4 regions of the Enterobacter sp. SCRI0065 genome follow, and region 3 is predicted to be linked to each of the others. Evidence: predicted binding sites of a transcription regulator. Region 3 holds the regulator's gene; each other region holds the start of a gene.
The links. Region 3 encodes PhoB, which activates phosphate uptake and scavenging genes when phosphate is short. Its sites were predicted from a motif close to CTGTCATAAAACTGNCNNAT; they were not measured.

Region 1: the regulator PhoB is predicted to act here: its motif matches at 2,270-2,289, upstream of kdgR (DNA-binding transcriptional regulator KdgR).
Region 2: the regulator PhoB is predicted to act here: its motif matches at 1,821-1,840, upstream of pstS (phosphate ABC transporter substrate-binding protein PstS).
Region 4: the regulator PhoB is predicted to act here: its motif matches at 3,044-3,063, upstream of uvrB (excinuclease ABC subunit UvrB).

What each region holds. Positions count from the first base shown of each region.
Region 1 is NZ_JCBAJB010000002.1:771,443-776,365, reverse strand. Features, by position in the region: gene AC6EMZ_RS09545 (MBL fold metallo-hydrolase) at 1-376, opposite strand, end outside; gene AC6EMZ_RS09540 (YebO family protein) at 400-690, opposite strand; gene mgrB (PhoP/PhoQ regulatory lipoprotein MgrB) at 765-908, opposite strand; gene AC6EMZ_RS09530 (YobH family protein) at 1,070-1,309, shown strand; gene kdgR (DNA-binding transcriptional regulator KdgR) at 1,374-2,165, opposite strand; gene AC6EMZ_RS09520 (MFS transporter) at 2,344-3,717, shown strand; gene htpX (protease HtpX) at 3,773-4,654, opposite strand; gene prc (carboxy terminal-processing peptidase) at 4,847-4,923, opposite strand, start outside.
Region 2 is NZ_JCBAJB010000008.1:29,419-34,341, reverse strand. Features, by position in the region: gene pstC (phosphate ABC transporter permease PstC) at 1-611, opposite strand, end outside; gene pstS (phosphate ABC transporter substrate-binding protein PstS) at 693-1,733, opposite strand; gene glmS (glutamine--fructose-6-phosphate transaminase (isomerizing)) at 2,056-3,885, opposite strand; gene glmU (bifunctional UDP-N-acetylglucosamine diphosphorylase/glucosamine-1-phosphate N-acetyltransferase GlmU) at 4,064-4,923, opposite strand, start outside.
Region 3 is NZ_JCBAJB010000001.1:70,229-75,151, forward strand. Features, by position in the region: gene sbcC (exonuclease subunit SbcC) at 1-1,294, opposite strand, end outside; gene sbcD (exonuclease subunit SbcD) at 1,291-2,496, opposite strand; gene phoB (phosphate response regulator transcription factor PhoB) at 2,679-3,368, shown strand; gene phoR (phosphate regulon sensor histidine kinase PhoR) at 3,390-4,685, shown strand.
Region 4 is NZ_JCBAJB010000001.1:545,804-550,726, reverse strand. Features, by position in the region: gene yvcK (uridine diphosphate-N-acetylglucosamine-binding protein YvcK) at 1-813, shown strand, start outside; gene uvrB (excinuclease ABC subunit UvrB) at 856-2,877, opposite strand; gene AC6EMZ_RS02675 (ABC transporter ATP-binding protein) at 3,564-4,286, shown strand; gene bioD (dethiobiotin synthase) at 4,249-4,923, opposite strand, start outside.

The DNA.
Region 1 (4,923 bases), on a different contig from region 3:
CAAGAAGCGGGAGTTGTTCAATGGTGATGGCGAGGGGTGTCTTACGTTCTGGCCCGGCGAAAGCCACTGGTGAAGCACGACGAGAGAAAACAGGGTCGGTCAGAAGAAAGCGTTCATTGAGTCGAAGCAGTACGCTGGCGTGACCCAACCACCACACCCCATCTTCAGGTAATTCGTTGAGTTGTGCGGGTTGCCACCATTGTTGTATGAAATCGCTGTAGCCTAACGCGGGCGGCTTAGGCAAACCTGCCGCCTTTCGCTCATTGCGCCATCGTTCCAGGTCACCTGGTTGATGGTCCGTTAAACCAGGGTTGCGAAAGCCGTTAGGTGTATGGTGCGTAAGGGAGGGATCGTACCAGGGATTTTTCCAGACCACAGCCACCTCCCCTGTTGTGCTATTTAGCGTTCCGCGACCAGACGAATGAAATCATCTTCATCCTCTTTAGCCTCTTCTACAGGGGCATTCGGCGCTGGTTTTTCTTCAGGTTCATTCGCTTCACAGAGACGACGCAATAACGCATTCTGGCGCTTCTGCTGATCGAGCAATGCTTCAAGCAGTTCTATCTGCTCGTCAGTGCGCGAGCTTGCGCGATTAATGAAGAACCACAACACTAATCCGACGATCATCACAACTAACGATATCGCCAGCGAAGCTACGTTAAGCAGCCCCGAACTCGTTAACTCACCCATTTCACCACCTCAAATAAAACGCCTATTTTAGCACTGACGCAGAGGAAGGAAATCATCTTCACAAAAAATGCGTGTTACCACGGGATAAATTGATTGATTGCACAAACGCCGCTAAAAAACTGTACGTCCTGATCGCACATTACATTGATCATCTGCGTCCACAGGATGACGCATGCAATCAAAGCAACGATCAGAATTACCCAGCGTATTTTTTTCACTCCGAACTCCGTCTTATGACCTGATATTGCCAGGTTATCACGGTTATCTTAAACAGAGACTAACTGTACCTGCATCAACTTGTTTTCGGAATCATGCACTTGTTTCATAGAGTAAACCGGTTACGCTTGATCCATCATGAGTAAAAAAATAAGAGGCAATGATGCACGTAATGATTCGAACGATTATTGCACTAGCGATTGTGTGGACTGGATTGTTATTGACTGGCTACGGTGTGCTTGTGGGAAGCACTGAAAACGCAGCAGGACTGGGTATCCAGTGCAAATATCTCACGGCACGAGGAACCAGCACGGCGCAGTATCTGCACTCCAGTAGCGGGTTCATCGGGTTATCTAGCTGCCCGGTATTACGAAAAAGTGAAATGGTTGTCGATAACGGTTAATCAAGGTCAGATCTCACATCAACAAAAACGCCGCAGAAAATGCGGCGTTTTTCATTTATCTGATTCAGAAAGGATAGTCGTTATAGCCCATTTGTTCTGAAATCTTACGTGCAGCGGTATGCAGCATCTCAACGTACTCGTGCAGGCGTTCTTCAGAGAAACGCAGGGTGGGGAATGAGATACTCAGTCCGGCAATGACGACGCCGAAGCGGTCGAAAACAGGCACACCGATACAACGTAATCCCTCTTCCTGCTCTTCGTTGTCTTCGCCATAACCTTGTTGACGAACCGTGTCGAGTACCGTTAACAGCTCATCGGTGCTGGTAATAGTACGTTCAGTACTGCGCTTGTATTCGACATCTTCGAGGATTTCTTTTACTTCTTCGCGGTCACGCCACGCCAGCAGTACTTTACCGATCGCGGTGCTGTAAAGCGGGTTACGACGCCCGATTCGCGAGTACATGCGCAGGTTGTACATGGAGTCGATTTTATGGATATAAACAATGCTGTCTTCATCCAAAGCGCCCAGGTGAACCGTCTCTTTCGTCAAACGCGAGAGTTCACGCATCTGAATATCTGCGCTACGAATAAGATCCACGTTTTGCAGCGCACGTGCGCCCAACTCAAACAGTTTCAGCGTCAGAGAATACTTCTCGGATTCGCCTTCCTGCGCTACGTATCCCAGTGACTTCATGGTTTGCAAAAAGCGATAAACGGTGCTTTTCGACATCATCACACGCTGCGACAACTCTGTAATACCAATTTCACGCTCTTCACCGAGCGCCTGCAAGATGCCAAACACCTTCAGCACGGAAGAAACAGAATCTGGCTGCTTGTCCAAATCTGCAATTGCCATTTATCACCTCATTGCGAGTGTTTTATAAAAATCAGAACCGGTTTTTATTATAAATTCGCGGCTCGCTCGCTGCAATCGTTCTGCGTTTGGTTCGTTACAAATCTGCGACATAAAACCGAAATATCAGTGCTAAAATAGTGACACTAAGAATAATTTCACGCTGAGCCTTTCATTACCAATGGAAAAAAATCTCTCTGATGGCGTTCCGCTACCGCAGCGGTACGGTGCTATAGCCACGATTATCATCGGTATTTCTATGGCCGTTCTCGATGGTGCAATCGCGAACGTGGCATTACCCACTATCGCTCACGACCTTAATGCCTCGCCTGCCAGTTCAATTTGGGTCGTTAACGCCTACCAGATTGCGATTGTGGTGTCTTTGCTCTCGTTCTCTTTCCTGGGCGATATGTTCGGATATCGCCGCGTTTATCAGTGCGGCCTGGTTGTCTTCACCATCACTTCGCTTTTTTGCGCGCTCTCAGACTCGCTGTATACCTTGACCTTCGCACGTATCGCGCAAGGATTCGGTGGCGCCGCGCTAATGAGCGTGAATACCGCATTGATACGCTTGATCTATCCTCAGAGCCAGCTCGGGCGGGGAATGGGGATTAACTCCTTCATCGTCGCGGTGTCATCGGCCGCAGGGCCAACGATCGCCGCTGCGATACTTTCTGTAGCCTCCTGGCAATGGCTGTTTTTAATCAACGTACCGCTGGGCATTGTTGCCCTCCTTTTTGCAATGCGCTTTCTTCCGGCAAACGGGGCAAAAAACACCATGCCCCGCTTCGATTTGCCAAGCGCCATCATGAATGCTCTGACCTTTGGTCTGCTGATCACGGCGCTAAGTGGGTTCGCCCAGGGCCAGTCGCTGACGTTAATCGGTGCTGAGATTGTCGCTATGCTGGTAATTGGATTCTTTTTTGTACGTCGTCAACTGGCGCTACCTGTGCCTTTGCTGCCTGTAGACCTCCTGCGTATCCCGTTGTTTTCACTGTCGATTGGTACTTCAATCTGTTCATTCTGCGCACAAATGCTTGCTTTAGTGTCACTGCCCTTCTTTTTACAAAGCGTTGTAGGACGTACAGAAGTGGAAACGGGGCTACTGCTGACACCGTGGCCACTGGCAACCATGGTGATGGCTCCGCTGGCGGGCTATCTTATCGAACGAGTACACGCAGGGCTGCTGGGAGCATTGGGCTTAGCGGTCATGGCAACCGGTCTTTTTGCACTTGCGATGCTGCCTGCGACGCCAACGGATATGGACATTATCTGGAGAATGGTACTGTGCGGTGCCGGTTTTGGTCTGTTCCAGTCACCAAACAACCACACTATTATGTCTGCGGCCCCTCGCCATCGCAGCGGTGGCGCTAGCGGAATGTTGGGCACAGCAAGACTGCTAGGACAAAGCTCAGGGGCGGCGCTGGTCGCGTTGATGTTTAATCTGTCAGGCACTAATGGCACCCACATTGCCCTGTTAACCGCCGGTATCCTTGCCACTCTGGCCGCCGTCATCAGTGGGCTACGCGTGACACAACCACGTTCGCAAGCATAAAAAAAGGCCGGGAGGCGATAACACCTTTCCCGGCCAGTTTTCAGTGGAGCGGTACTTACTTGATATATGCCCCGGTACGCAGCGCTTCGATACGCTTGTCGAGCGGTGGGTGGGTCATAAACATCTCACTCAACGACTTCGATTTACCGTTGATGCAAAATGCCATCATGCTGGTGGCTTCCTGCGGCTCATAGCTGGTTTTCAGACGCTGCAGTGCAGCAATCATCTTCTCACGACCCACCAGCTTTGCAGAACCGGCATCGGCATGGAATTCGCGATGACGTGAGAACCACATGGTGATAATACTCGCCAGAATCCCGAAGACCAGTTCAAGCACCATAGCAACCACAAAGTAAATCATTGGGTTACCGTTGCTACTTTCACCTTCATCACGGTTACCGCCCATAAAGCCAGCGGCAATTTGCGCCAGGATGCGTGAGATAAAGATAACGAAGGTGTTCACCACGCCCTGAATCAGCGTCATGGTTACCATATCACCGTTAGCAATATGGCTGATTTCATGCGCGATAACCGCTTCAGCTTCATCACGGCTCATGTTTTGCAGCAAACCCGTACTGACCGCTACCAGCGACGCATCTCGACGAGCACCTGTTGCAAAGGCGTTGATATCCGGCGCGTGATAAATCGCAACCTGCGGCATAGCAATGCCCGCCTGGCGCGACTGCTGCGCGACCGTATTCATCAACCACTTTTCCATATCGTTACGCGGCTGCTCGATAACTTCACCGCCTACGGATTTCAGCGCCATCCACTTCGACATCAACAACGAGATGAAGGAACCACCAAAACCAAACAGCAGCGCCATAATCAGCAGGCCTTGAACGCTACTTGATTGAATTCCCGTCAGGCTTAGCACAAGCCCGAAAACCACCATAACCGCCAGGTTGGTGAGCAGGAAGAGCGCGATTCGCATCATAATTTTCTTTTAACCTCTGTTGAACAAAACGCACTATGCGATTACCCACATCGTATGGGTATTGTGGCCATTTTCAAGGATTCGACATGCGTAAGTCACCAGAAAGACACAACTTTACATTGTTTAATGTCTTACTTACGGGAGGATGCAGAACTAAAAAAAACAGGCACAATTTCTTGTGCCTGTTCAGGTCTATTTTGCCGGAGCCGGCTGCGTTGCAGGTTTGTCTTTTTCCTGCTTAGCCAGGTCGAGAGCGATGTGTACCGTCT
Region 2 (4,923 bases), on a different contig from region 3:
GCCGACTCTTTCATCATCACCGGGGTTTGTTCGAAAACATCGCGCATGACCGCCGCAATGTACGGAATAATCATGATGGCAAGGATCACGCCCGCAGCCAGAATACCGATACCGAACGCCGGACCCGCGAACAGCGCGCCAACAAACGGGATAGTCGACAGGACGTTGCCCACCGGCTCCTGGAAGTATTTCGCAAACAGCGGGGCGAAGATAAACAGACCCCACATGCCGTAAACGATACTGGGAATGGCTGCCAGCAGTTCAATCGCAATACCCAGTGGACGTCTCAACCAGTTTGGTGCCAGTTCGGTCAGAAACAGAGCGATACCAAAACTCACCGGAACCGCAATCAGCAGGGCGATAAAAGACGTGACCAGCGTGCCGTAGATCGGCACCAGCGCACCGTAGATATCGTTCGGCGCATCCCACTCTTTCGTCCAGAGGAAGGCAAAACCGAATTTCTGAATGCTTGGCCAGGAGGAGATAACCAGGGACACGATAATGCCGCCCAGCAGCAATAGCACAATCAGCGCAGCCAGTCTTACCAGCGCGCTGAATATCTTGTCACCATTTTTGCCCGGAGGGCTAAATGCAGGCTTGGTTGCAGCCATAAATTACTCTTCTGTTAAACGTGTTTACGAAATCAGCGGATAAGCGCGAGCGCCATCCGCCATTTTCGTCAGAATGCTAAATTAATACAATGATTTACCGCTGCTGTCTTTCACGTTGGTTTTCCATGCAGCACGAATCTGCTCAACCACGCTTTCCGGCAGGCTGGCGTAATCCAGGTCGTTAGCCTGTTTACCACCGTTTTTGTATGCCCAGTCGAAGAACTTCAGCACTTCAGCACCCTGCTCAGGTTTCTTCTGATCTTTGTGCACCAGAATGAAGGTGGTGGAGGTGATTGGCCACGCCTCGTCACCTTTCTGGTTAGTCAGATCCTGTGCGAAGGATTTGCTCCAGTCAGCGCCTTTAGCCGCGTTCGCGAAGTTCTCTTCGGTCGGGCTAACCGGCTTGCCGTCAGCAGAAATCAGCTTGGTGTAGGCCAGGTTGTTCTGCTTAGCGTAAGCGTATTCTACGTAGCCGATGGAGCCTGGTAGACGCTGTACGAATGCGGCGATACCGTCGTTACCTTTACCGCCCAGACCGGTCGGCCAGTTAACGGTTGAGCCAGAACCGACTTTGGATTTCCACTCTTCGTTGACTTTTGCCAGGTAGCTGGTGAAGACGAAGGAGGTACCAGAACCGTCAGCACGACGAACCACTGCGATGTTCTGCGATGGCAGTTTAACGCCAGGGTTCAGTTTGGTGATGGCTTCATCATCCCACTTCTTAATTTTGCCGAGGTAGATATCACCGAGGGTTTTGCCATCCAGCACCAGCTCGCCAGATTTCAGACCCGGGATATTCACGGCCAGCACAACACCGCCGATCACGGTTGGGAACTGGAACAGGCCTTCCTGAGCCAGTTTGTCATCTGACAGAGGAGCATCAGAAGCACCGAAATCAACGGTATTAGCTGTAATTTGTTTAACGCCACCGGAGGAGCCAATGCCCTGATAGTTAACCTTGTTACCGGTTTCTTTATTATAGGTATCTGCCCATTTGGCATATACCGGTGCAGGGAAGGTTGCACCAGCGCCCGTCAGACTTGCTGCTGCGAACACAGAGAACGCGCTCATTGATAAGGTCGCGGCGACAACAGTTGCGACAGTGGTACGCATAACTTTCATAATGTCTCCTGCAAGGATTTCGTAAATCATTGTTTAGTGGCTACGATGAGCAAAATAGGACAAACAGGTGACAGATAAATGTACGAATTATGACAGTTTTATGACAAGAGAAATTGCACTTAAAAAACAAACAAATAAATGATATTAATCATAATGATAGCCATCTATATGGCAGTGGGTTTATAGAAATATTTTATTTATGTGACACTACAAAAAGTAGCTGAAGATGACAGATTGTCATAAATAAATGCGCAAATGCGTTGATTGCAGTACGACAGAAAAGTAAAAAAAGCTCCACCCAATGGTGGAGCCTTAGGAAGGATTATTCTACGGTAACAGACTTCGCCAGGTTACGCGGCTGGTCAACGTCGGTGCCTTTAATCAGCGCAACGTGATAGGCCAGCAACTGGAGTGGAACGGTATAGAAGATTGGCGCAATCACCTCTTCAACGTGCGGCATCTCGATGATGTGCATGTTGTCGTTGCTGATAAAACCGGCGTCACGATCGGCAAAGACGTACAGCTGGCCGCCACGGGCGCGCACTTCTTCAATGTTGGATTTCAGTTTTTCCAGCAGTTCGTTATTCGGTGCCACCACAATAACCGGCATATCCGCATCTATCAGCGCCAGCGGGCCGTGTTTCAGCTCACCTGCCGCGTAGGCTTCTGCGTGGATATAAGAGATCTCTTTCAGCTTCAGCGCGCCTTCAAGCGCAATCGGGAACTGATCGCCACGGCCCAGGAACAGCGCGTGATGTTTGTCTGAGAAATCTTCAGCCAGCGCTTCGATGCGTTTGTCCTGAGACAGCATCTGCTCAATGCGGCTCGGCAGGGCTTGCAGACCGTGAACGATATCGTGCTCAATAGAAGCATCCTGGCCTTTCAGACGCGCCAGTTTAGCCACCAGCATTAGCAGAACCGTCAGCTGCGTGGTGAATGCTTTCGTCGATGCCACGCCAATTTCCGTTCCCGCTTTAGTCATCAGCGCCAGATCGGACTCACGTACCAGAGAAGAACCCGGCACGTTACAGATGGCCAGAGAACCGAGGTACCCCAGCTCTTTAGAGAGTCGCAGTGCCGCCAGGGTATCCGCCGTTTCACCGGACTGGGAAAGGGTGATCATCAGGCTGTTGCGACGTACTGCTGATTTGCGATAGCGGAATTCCGAGGCAATTTCGACATCGCACGGTACGCCAGCCAGCGCTTCAAACCAGTAACGCGATACCATACCGGAGTTGTAAGAGGTGCCACAGGCCACAATCTGAATATGCTCAACCTTAGCGAGCATTTCATTCGCGTTTGCGCCCAGCTCGCTCAGATCCACTTCACCGTGAGTAATTCGGCCAATCAGCGTGTTTTTGATAGCGTTCGGCTGCTCGTAAATCTCTTTCTGCATGTAGTGACGGTAAGCGCCTTTGTCGCCAGCGTCGTATTGCAGGTTAGATTCGATCTCCTGACGCTTAACCGGCGCACCAGACTTATCAAAGACCGTCACGCTACGACGAGTGACTTCGGCGATATCACCCTCTTCCAGGAAGATAAAGCGACGGGTCACAGGCAGCAGAGCCAGCTGATCGGAGGCGATAAAGTTTTCACCCATGCCCATACCGATAACCATCGGGCTGCCGGAGCGTGCTGCCAGAAGGGTGCTTGGATCGCGAGAATCCATAATCACCGTACCGTATGCGCCACGCAGCTGAGGGATTGCGCGCAGCACTGCTTCACGCAGCGTGCCGCCCTGCTCTAGCTCCCAGTGCACGAGGTGAGCAATCACTTCGGTATCGGTTTCAGAAACGAAGGTATAACCGCGCGCTTTCAGCTCTTCGCGCAGCGGTTCGTGGTTTTCGATAATGCCGTTATGCACTACCACGATGTGTTCAGACACATGCGGGTGAGCGTTCCCTTCAGAGGGTTCGCCGTGCGTTGCCCAGCGGGTATGGGCAATACCGGTTCCGCCATGCAGCGGTGTATCTTCCGCAGCTTGCGCCAGCATTTGCACTTTACCCAGGCGGCGCAGACGGGTCATGTGACCTTCTGCATCAACAACTGCCAGACCAGCAGAGTCGTAACCACGGTATTCCAGACGACGTAACCCTTCGATAAGGATTTCAGCAATATCACGCTGCGCAACTGCGCCAACAATTCCACACATAGTTAGATTTCCTGTTAATGGCGTTATGCCATGCGTTGTCGCTGACCTGTATTTACCCTTTACGGGTGCCCCGAGCCTTGTAGAGAGTGGGGTTATATTTTTAGTACTGCTTTTGGGAGGAGGATTATATTATCCCCTCACCCCGGCCCTCCCCCCAAAGGGGCGAGGAGTAAATCTGTTACTTTATTTTTACCGGACGCTGCCAGCCTGGCTTCTGAACCTGCGGCACGCGGCTGATCACCAGCTCGTTATCTGCCACATCGCGCGTCACGGTTGTGCCTGCGGCGATGGTGGCACCGTTGCCGATAGTCACCGGAGCCACTAGCTGGCTGTCGGAGCCGACAAACACATCATCGCCAATGATAGTTTTGAATTTGTTCGCGCCATCGTAGTTACAGGTGATGGTGCCTGCGCCGATATTCACGTTATCGCCAATTTCCGCGTCACCCAGGTAGGTCAGATGACCCGCTTTTGAGCCTTTACCCAGACGCGCTTTTTTCATTTCGACGAAGTTACCGACATGCGCGCCTTCCAGCAGTTCCGCACCAGGGCGCAGACGCGCGAACGGACCGATAGTACAGGCCGCTTGCAGATGTGCATCTTCCACCACGCTGTACGGGCTAATTTCACAATCATCACCGATGACGCTGTTTTTGATAACACAACCGGTACCAATCTTGACGCGATCGCCAAGCTGAACGTTGCCTTCAATAATAACGTTAGTGTCAATTTCAACATCGCGCCCGTGAGACAGGGTACCGCGCAGATCGAAACGCGCAGGATCGCGCAGCATGACGCCAGCCAACAGCAGTTTCTCTGCTTGCTCGGCCTGGTAAATACGCTCGAGGCGTGAAAGCTGAAGACGATTATTCACCCCGTCGGTTTCGCTAATACGCGCCGGATGGACGGCGGCAATCTCGCGACCTTCCTGGTACGCCATCGCAATGATGTCGGTGATGTAATATTCGCCCTGAGCATTATTGTTGTTCAACTTCGACAGCCAGCGTTTTATATCTGCGCCGTTGGCAATCAGGATAC
Region 3 (4,923 bases):
GCAAGGTTGCCAGACGCTGACGTGCAGGCCGCAGCATCACCTGACGCTCCATTACCGCCGTGGTCTCTTCAGCGGAAAGGGCGAGCGACCCGGCCGGCAGCGCCGCTATTTTTTGTTGCAGCTCAGCGACGCGTTTAGCCAGCGCAGAGTGCTGAGTCTTATCGCGCTGCTGTTGGGTAAAGAGTGCCCGCCAGCCCGCAATATGTTGGCTCCACAGTCCGAAACGGCTGTTCTCTTCGAGCCAGTGCGTGAATTGCTTAAGTTGAGTCTGGAGTTGTTCAACCTGACGTACCGCGCCGTTACGGATCCGCGCTCTCCGCGCCGTGCGCTCCAGTAAGCGAGTGTTTACTTCTTCGATTTGCTGCTGCGTTCGGGTCAGACTTGCCGTCTGCTCTTGCTGTCTGTCCCAGAGTGGGCGCAGGGCGAGCGCAGGTTGCGCCAGCGTTAACTTATCGAGCTCAGGTTGAGCATCCGTCTGGGCCTGTAACGCCTGCTGATGCGCCTCCTGGGTCCGCCGTTGTTCCTGCGAAAGTTCCGCGCTGCGCACCAGCCATTGATGCCGGGCCTGATGGCTTAACTGATCGGCCAGCAGCGATTTTTCTTCGTCAGTGAGCGCCTGCAAACGTTGCTGCAACTGTTGCTGTTGCTCATCATTCAACAATACAACACCCGCTGCCTGCGCTTCGCGAATGTCCAGTTCTGTACGGGCTGCCTTGTGTTGTTCAAATACCCTTGCTGAAATTTGACCGTAGATCTCGGTTCCCGTTAACTCCTCCAGTAGCTCGGCCCGCTCTTTCGGTTTGGCATTAAGAAACGCGGCAAACTGGCCCTGTGAGAGCAACATCGAACGGGTGAAGCGGCCATAGTCTAGCCCGGTAAGCGAGGCGGTCAGCTCCAGTTTATCTTTCACCTTATCGGCGAGGATTTTGCCATCTTCACACTGGGCCAGTTCGACACGCGGTGCCTGTAAGTTCCCGTCTGGCTGATTGCGCGCGCGGTTCTGGCTCCAGAAAGCGCGATAGGCGACGCCTTTCACCTCAAACTCGACTTCAGCGAGACATTCAGCGGTATCGCGGGTCATCAAATCATTTTGTGATTGAGATACCGTATTGAGGCGCGGCGTCTCGTGATACAGCGCCAGGCAGATGGCGTCGAGCAGCGTCGTTTTACCCGCGCCGGTTGCGCCAGTGATGGCAAACAGACCGTTGCTGGCGAAGGGCTCGGCGGTAAAGTCGATTTTCCATTCACCCTTCAGAGAATTGAGGTTTTTCAAACGCAGGCTTAAAATTTTCATGCGTTTTCTTCCTCATCATTCAGCGTGTGTAGCGTATGGGTAAAAAGCTCGTTCACTCTTTCGCGTTTCGCGTCGTCGATCTCTTCTTGTGCCAGTCGACGTTCAAAGACCTCTTCAACTTTCAGTTCGCTTAGCGTTTCGCGCTGCGTACTTAAGAGAATTTTCTCGCGTTGCTCGCGGCTACGGCGCACCAGTAAAACCTCAACGGGTAAATCTTCGGTTAACGCCTGAATCTTGCGCTGCATATCGTGGAGATAATCGTCGGTGGTGATTTCAATATCCAGCCAGACGGGAGGATCCTGCTCGACGCCACGCCACTGTTCGAGCTGCGCGGTAATGCTCGCCAGGTCGCCTTTTAGCACCGCCAGCGGTTGCGTAACGGGGACTTGCAGGGTCTCGACGGTGCTCAGTTTTCCCTCGGAAAAACTCACCAGATGGACGCTTTTAGGCTTACCTGTTTCATCGAAACTCAGTGATATCGGTGAGCCGCAGTAGCGAATATGCTCGCACCCGCCAATAACCTGCGCGCGATGGATATGGCCCAGCGCGATGTAATCGGCTGGAGGGAAGTTTTGCGCCGGGAACGCATCCAGAGTACCGATATAGATCTCACGGACCGCGTCACTTTTACTGGCGCCCACGGTGGTCAAATGTCCGGTGGCGATGACCGGAAGAGGAGTGTCGCCGCGAACCGCGCAGGCATCGGTATACTGCTGCTGATAATATTCAGTAATGGATTGCAGCAGATGTTGCTGTTTTTCGCCGCCTGAAAGTCCTGCCTGGCTTTGCACGATGTCGCGAGGACGCAAAAAAGGAACCGGGCAGAGCACCGCACCCGGCGTGCCGTCGCGTTTTTTCATGATTTGCGGAGCTTGACCGGCGTTGGCGACCACGGTGGTATTCAGAAACGCGAGGATATCGCGAGACTCATTAAGCGTTGCCACCGAGTCATGGTTGCCTGCAACGATCACCAGATGGCAGCCGGTATGCTGCAAATTGACCACGAAGCGGTTGTATAACTCACGCGCATAGCTGGGTGGCGATCCGGTATCAAAAATATCGCCCGCGACAATAATCGCGTCTACCTCGTGTGACTGGGCGGTTTCCAGCAGCCAGTTCAGGAAGGCTTCATGTTCAGCGGCGCGGCTTTTGCTGTAAAAATTTTGACCCAGATGCCAGTCCGAGGTGTGAAGTATGCGCATAACAGATCCGTGGCAAAAAAAGGTGAAGAGGATTATAAACTTTCAGAGGCAGGAAAATAACCGCTGTAACAAAACAACAGTTTGCCATTTGTGGTAGTGATGTTTTTCATAAATCTGTCATAAATCTGACGCATAATGACGCCGCATTACAAACTATTAACTTAAATAAGACAGGGCAAAGTATGGCGAGACGTATTCTGGTCGTAGAAGATGAAGCTCCAATTCGTGAAATGGTGTGCTTCGTGCTCGAACAAAACGGTTTTCAGCCGGTGGAGGCTGAAGATTATGACAGCGCGGTGAATCAGCTGAACGAACCCTGGCCTGATTTGATTCTGCTTGACTGGATGTTGCCAGGCGGCTCTGGACTGCAATTTATCAAACATATTAAGCGTGAAGCCATGACGCGTGATATTCCAGTGGTCATGCTGACGGCGCGCGGTGAAGAAGAAGACCGTGTACGCGGTCTGGAGACGGGCGCCGATGATTACATCACCAAGCCATTCTCGCCGAAAGAGCTGGTGGCGCGTATCAAAGCGGTGATGCGCCGTATTTCACCGATGGCGGTGGAAGAGGTGATAGAGATGCAGGGATTGAGTCTGGACCCGACCTCGCATCGTGTGATGACCGGTGAAAATCCGCTCGACATGGGACCAACTGAATTCAAATTATTGCACTTCTTCATGACTCATCCGGAACGCGTATACAGCCGAGAGCAGTTGCTGAATAACGTCTGGGGAACTAACGTCTATGTCGAGGATCGAACGGTCGATGTGCATATTCGCCGCTTGCGTAAAGCGCTGGAACACAGCGGCCACGATCGCATGGTGCAGACGGTTCGCGGCACGGGTTATCGTTTTTCAACCCGTTTCTGATTAATGACAGGAGTGTGACGCGTGCTGGAACGTCTGTCATGGAAAAGGCTCGTTTTTGAACTGATCTTATGCTGTCTTCCGGCCCTCATTTTGGGGGCTATCTTTGGTCATTTGCCGTGGTTTTTACTGGCGGCAGTGACGAGTCTGTTGATCTGGCATTTCTGGAATTTACTGAGACTATCCTGGTGGCTGTGGGTGGATCGCAGCATGACGCCGCCCCCCGGTAGCGGCAGCTGGGAGCCTTTACTGTACGGCCTTCACCAGATGCAAATGCGTAACAAAAAGCGCCGTCGTGAGCTGGGTAGTTTGATTAAACGCTTTCGCAGCGGCGCGGAGTCGCTGCCGGATGCCGTGATCCTGACGACCGAAGAAGGGACGATTTTTTGGTGCAACGGACTGGCGCAACAGCTGCTGGGATTACGCTGGCCCGACGATAATGGCCAAAATATCCTTAACCTCCTGCGTTATCCCGAATTCACGGTTTACCTAAAAAAACGTGACTTTTCTCGGCCACATAATTTGATATTAAACACCGGTCGACACCTGGAAATTCGCGTGATGCCTTATAGCGATCGGCAATGGCTGATGGTGGCGCGAGATGTGACCCAGATGCACCAGCTTGAAGGCGCGCGACGCAACTTCTTTGCCAACGTCAGCCATGAACTTCGGACTCCGCTCACCGTGCTTCAGGGCTATCTGGAGATGATGCAGGAGCAAACGCTGGAAGGCGCGCCGCGCGAGAAAGCGCTGCACACCATGCGCGAGCAAACCCATCGTATGGAAGGGCTGGTGAAGCAGCTTCTCACGCTTTCAAAAATCGAAGCGGCACCGACGCTGGCGCTGAATGAGACTATCGATGTGCCTATGATGTTGCGGGTTGTGGAGCGTGAAGCTCAGACATTGAGTCACAAAAAACATGACATTGTGTTTGAGGTGGATAACGCGCTGAAAGTACTCGGAAGCGAAGATCAGTTGCGCAGTGCTATCTCTAACCTGGTCTACAACGCGGTCAATCACACCCCGGAAGGAACCAAAATTGTGGTTCGTTGGCGGCATCTTCCGACGGGCGCAGAGTTCAGCGTAGAAGATAATGGGCCGGGTATCGCAGCGGAGCACATTCCGCGCCTGACCGAACGTTTCTATCGCGTTGACAAAGCGCGGTCCCGACAAACTGGCGGAAGCGGATTGGGCCTGGCGATTGTGAAGCACGCCGTCAATCATCACGAAAGTCGGCTGGATATTCAGAGCACGCCGGGCAAAGGTACGCGATTCAGCTTTATCATCCCGGAACGATTAATTGCCAAAAAAAGCGCCTGATATTGCGGGTGTCAGATTTCCTTTCCACAGGCCAGCCTTTGCTGGCCTGTTTACTTTGCAGTCAAGAAAAACGCGCGTGAATTTTATACGGCTGATGCTTTTTTGTTCGCATGATTACCCATGGGTTTTTCTTATACTTAGCGTATTGTTCCAGACCTCATTCCCATGCTGGCATATTGTTCTGGTTTTACGATCCCACCTTGCCTTTAAACGTTATAAGCGTTTAAATTGCGCCCCA
Region 4 (4,923 bases), 480 kb from region 3:
TCCAGACTAACAGGGATTGTAACCACCACCGACAACGGTGGATCCACCGGGCGTATTCGACGCTCAGAAGGCGGCATCGCCTGGGGCGATATGCGTAATTGCCTGAACCAGTTAATTACCGAACAGAGCGTTGCTTCGGCCATGTTTGAGTATCGTTTTGGGGGCAATGGTGAGCTTTCAGGCCATAACCTTGGAAATTTGATGTTAAAGGCGCTTGATCACCTGAGCGTCAGGCCTTTAGAAGCCATCAATTTAATACGAAACCTGCTAAAAGTAGATGCGTTCCTGATCCCAATGTCTGAACAACCGGTCGATTTGATGGCCATCGACGTGGAAGACCATGAAGTTTACGGCGAGGTCAATATCGATCAGCTCATCCACCCGCCTAAAGAGCTGATGACCTATCCGAGCGTACCCGCCACGCGTGAAGCCGTCGACGCTATCGCTGATGCTGACCTAATCCTGATTGGTCCCGGCAGTTTTTACACCAGCCTGATGCCGATTCTGCTGGTCAAAGAGCTGGCGCAGGCGCTACGCAGGACGCCCGCGCCGATGGTTTACATCGGTAACCTGGGCCGTGAACTCAGCCCGGCGGCAGCCAGTTTGTCGCTGGCTGACAAACTACACATCATGGAACAGTACGTCGGTAAGAAGATTATCGATGGCGTAGTGGTGGGGCCAAAGGTGGATGTGTCGAATCTGGAAGGCCGCGTCGTCGTGCAGGAACCGCTCGAAGCGAGTGACATTAAGTATCGTCACGACCGACACCTGCTGCGCGAAGCGCTGGAAAAGGCAATTCAGGAATTAGGTTAAACATAGCGCCCCTTCATTGTTTCCAATAAGGGGCGATATTATTTACGACGCCGCAATAAACAGTTCGCGCAGCTGATGGAGCTGGTCACGAATTTGCGCAGCCTCTTCAAACTCCAGGTTTTGCGCATGCTGCATCATCTGCCCTTCAAGCTCGTGGATCTTCTGCTGCAACGCTTTCGGCGTCAGCACCAGTTCAATCGGATCGGCCTCAACCGGCGAGCGCGATTTCCCGCGACCTTTGCCCTTGGTTTTGGCAAGCCCCTGACCCAACGCCAGAATATCCACTACCTTCTTGTTCAAACCCTGCGGGATAATGCCATTTTCAATGTTGTACTGATGCTGTTTCTCACGACGACGTTCGGTTTCGCTAATGGCTTTCGCCATCGACGCCGTAATTTTATCGCCGTAAAGAATCGCTTTACCGTTGATGTTACGCGCGGCGCGGCCAATGGTCTGAATCAGTGAACGTTCAGAACGCAGGAAGCCCTCTTTATCGGCATCCAGAATGGCCACCAGCGACACTTCCGGCATATCCAGACCTTCTCGCAGAAGGTTAATCCCCACCAGCACGTCGAACTTGCCGAGACGTAAATCGCGGATAATTTCCATTCGTTCCACAGTATCAATATCCGAGTGCAGATAGCGAACGCGCTCGCCATGCTCTTCCAGATATTCGGTCAGATCTTCTGCCATACGTTTGGTGAGCGTTGTTACCAGTACGCGTTCGTTGATGGAGGCTCGAATACGAATTTCTGAGAGCAGGTCGTCGACCTGGGTTCCCACAGGACGTACTTCGATAATCGGGTCAAGCAGCCCGGTGGGACGCACGACCTGATCCACCACATCATCGCCGCATTTTTCAAGCTCGTAATTACCCGGCGTTGCCGAGACGTAGATCGTTTGCGGAGCCAGCGCCTCAAATTCTTCGAACTTCATCGGACGGTTATCAAGCGCCGATGGCAGGCGGAACCCGTACTCCACCAGCGTTTCTTTTCGCGCGCGGTCGCCGCGATACATGCCGCCGATTTGCGGAATAGTGACGTGTGATTCATCGACCACCAGCAGCCCATCGGCTGGCAGATAGTCAAACAGCGTTGGCGGTGCTTCGCCCGGCCCGCGCCCGGAAAGATAACGTGAGTAGTTTTCGATACCCGAGCAGTAGCCCAGCTCGTTCATCATCTCTAAATCGAACTGGGTACGCTGGCTGATGCGCTGCTCTTCGAGCAGTTTATTGTTCGCCAACAGCACCTTGCGCCTGTCGGCAAGCTCAATTTTTATATCTTCCATCGCCTGCACAATGCGCTCTCGCGGGGTCACGTAGTGCGTTTTGGGATAGACGGTAAAACGTTGAATCGCCGAATCAACCTGTCCGGTGAGGGGATCAAAAAGCGAGAGCCGCTCAACCTCCTCGTCAAAAAGCTCTACGCGCAGCGCGAGATCGTCGGATTCCGCAGGGAAGATATCAATCACCTCACCGCGCACGCGGAACGTACCACGCTGAAACGCCTGATCGTTACGGGTGTATTGCAGTTCGGTCAGGCGACGCAATATGGCGCGCTGATCGATAATCATCCCGTTCGTCAGGTGCAGCATCATCTTGAGATAAAGATCGGGATCGCCCAGACCATAGATCGCAGAAACCGACGCCACCACAATGACATCCCTACGCTCCAGAAGCGCCTTGGTTGCCGACAGACGCATTTGCTCGATGTGTTCGTTGACCGAGGCATCTTTCTCGATAAACGTGTCTGAGCTCGGCACATAGGCCTCTGGCTGATAGTAATCGTAGTAGGAGACGAAATACTCCACAGCGTTATCCGGGAAGAACTCTTTCATCTCGCCATAGAGCTGCGCCGCCAGGGTTTTGTTGGGTGCCAGCACCATCGTGGGGCGCTGTAAATCTGCAATCACGTTGGCAACGGTAAACGTTTTGCCTGAACCTGTTACGCCCAACAGCGTCTGGTGCGCGAGGCCATCTTCAAGGCCCACTTTGAGACGACGGATCGCCTCTGGCTGATCGCCAGAAGGACGGAAGGCAGAATTCAATTTGAACGGTTTACTCATGAGCAACAACCTGATGACGGAATAAGCGGCAGGAGAGTAATTTTACTCGGGACTGATAAATTTGCCAGTAAAAAACACTGGATGTAAAACCAGTGTCATAATAAAAAAATCACGCGCCGGGTGTTATCCCCAAAACTTTTTCGGTTTTAACATTTGTCAAGCCACGTAATGATAGTTTTATGGCAACGGATGACACTTTCATTACGCTAATTGCTTTTGTCTAACTAGTTAATTAATAGAAGATATTTCTTAAAGCCGCGTTTCGCGCCAATTCATGCGCAGGCCGCGTCTTCTCTCGCTTACCTTGGGTTTTCTAACTCTAATGCACAAGGTTATCCACAGGAATAGTGGATAACTGCCTCCAGCCCGTATGGTTAGCCACTCGGCAAATTCCCGGTTTTTCCCAAAGTCGTCCCAACAAAAAATATTTATCGCTTTATTTTGATGATAATCAGTCCTGCCCCGCATAAGCAACAGACGAGATCTTGCTCACGTTTTTACGATCCTTGCCTGCACCATGACCCGTCACGCTGAGCACTGAGGGTGTGCAATACGGCGTTATTCCGTCTGAAAAGGGAGGTTCAAATCTGAAAAAAGCGTCTTTTTTAAACAACTTTCATGAGATGGCAGGAGTTTTGCAGCATGGAGAGTGAAGCTTCACCCACAACGCCTTTTCAGGAGAAAATATGTTGAGTCTACGCGCGGTCAATCAGTTCTACGGGAGCCAACATACATTATGGAATGTTGATTTGGATTTGCCTCCGGGCATCTGCACAGGTGTGGTGGGGCTGCCTGGCATGGGTAAAACGACCCTGATTAACTGCATCACCGGCAATCTTCCCGTTGAGAGTGGCACAATCATCTGGCATGAAAAAGGTGGCCCTCCTTGCAACCTGCTCGGCGCGGGCGCAGAACAGCAGAGTATGCCAGGGATTGGTTACGTCTCGCAGGATCGGCGGATTTTCTCCCAGCTGACGGTAGAAGAAAATCTGCATGTCGCGATGAGGGCGAAAGGAAAACCGGACGCCGCAGCCAGCAGCGAAATCTACGATCTCTTTCCCCAGCTCTGGCCGCTGCGCCAGACGCGCGCAACGGGAATGTCAGCAGATGAGCAATACCAGCTGGCGTTGGCGAACGCGCTTATTACCCACCCTCGCCTGCTGATTATTGATGAGCCGATGCACGGCGCGGGACACACTTTTGCCCACAAACTGAGCCAGCTATTGGCGCGACTCAGTCGGGAGCTTGGGATGACGGTGCTACTGGCAGAGCAGCAGTTGTCCTTTATCCGCCGGGTAGCCGACCGATTCTGTATGCTTTATCGCGGGCGTAACGTGGCGCAGGGCCACGTTAACGAGCTGGATGATGAGCTTATTGCCCACTGGATGTCGCTGGATGCAAGACGCTGAGATCCAGATATCGCCCGGTCTCTGCATTTTCGGCACCTTCAGCAAGCCAGGGGATCTCGCCCAAAAATGGCGCAGGGAGGACGTTTTTCAGCGTGGCAAGATACTCCTGATGACGCTTCCCTGGCGCAACAACGTCGTTGGCTATCCAGCCCGCCAGCCGTAATCCGGCCTGTTTAACCGCCTGCGCGGTGAGCATCGCGTGGTTAATACAGCCAAGTTTGACGCCAACAACCAGGATAACCGGCAGTTGTTCTTTGGTCACCCAGTCGGCAAACGTGTGTTCATCCGAAAGCGGCGTGAACCAGCCACCCGCGCCCTCGACCAGTACCCAGTCGGCTTCCTCTTCCAGCAGGCGTAATCCGGCGGAAAGCACCGCAAAATCGATCGGTCGCTTCTCATCAGCGCTGACAATGTGCGGCGAGGTGGCTTCGGCGAAGGTGTACGGATTCACGGCCTGGTAAGCCAGCGGTAGGCTGCTATAACGCTGCAATGCCAGTGCGTCGGAATTACGCAAGCCCTCAGGCATCATCTCGCTGCCGGAGGCCACCGGTTTGTACCCGGCGGTGATAAACCCCTGCAATCGCGCCGCCTGCAACAGCGCTGAACTGGCGACGGTTTTACCCACCTCGGTGTCAGT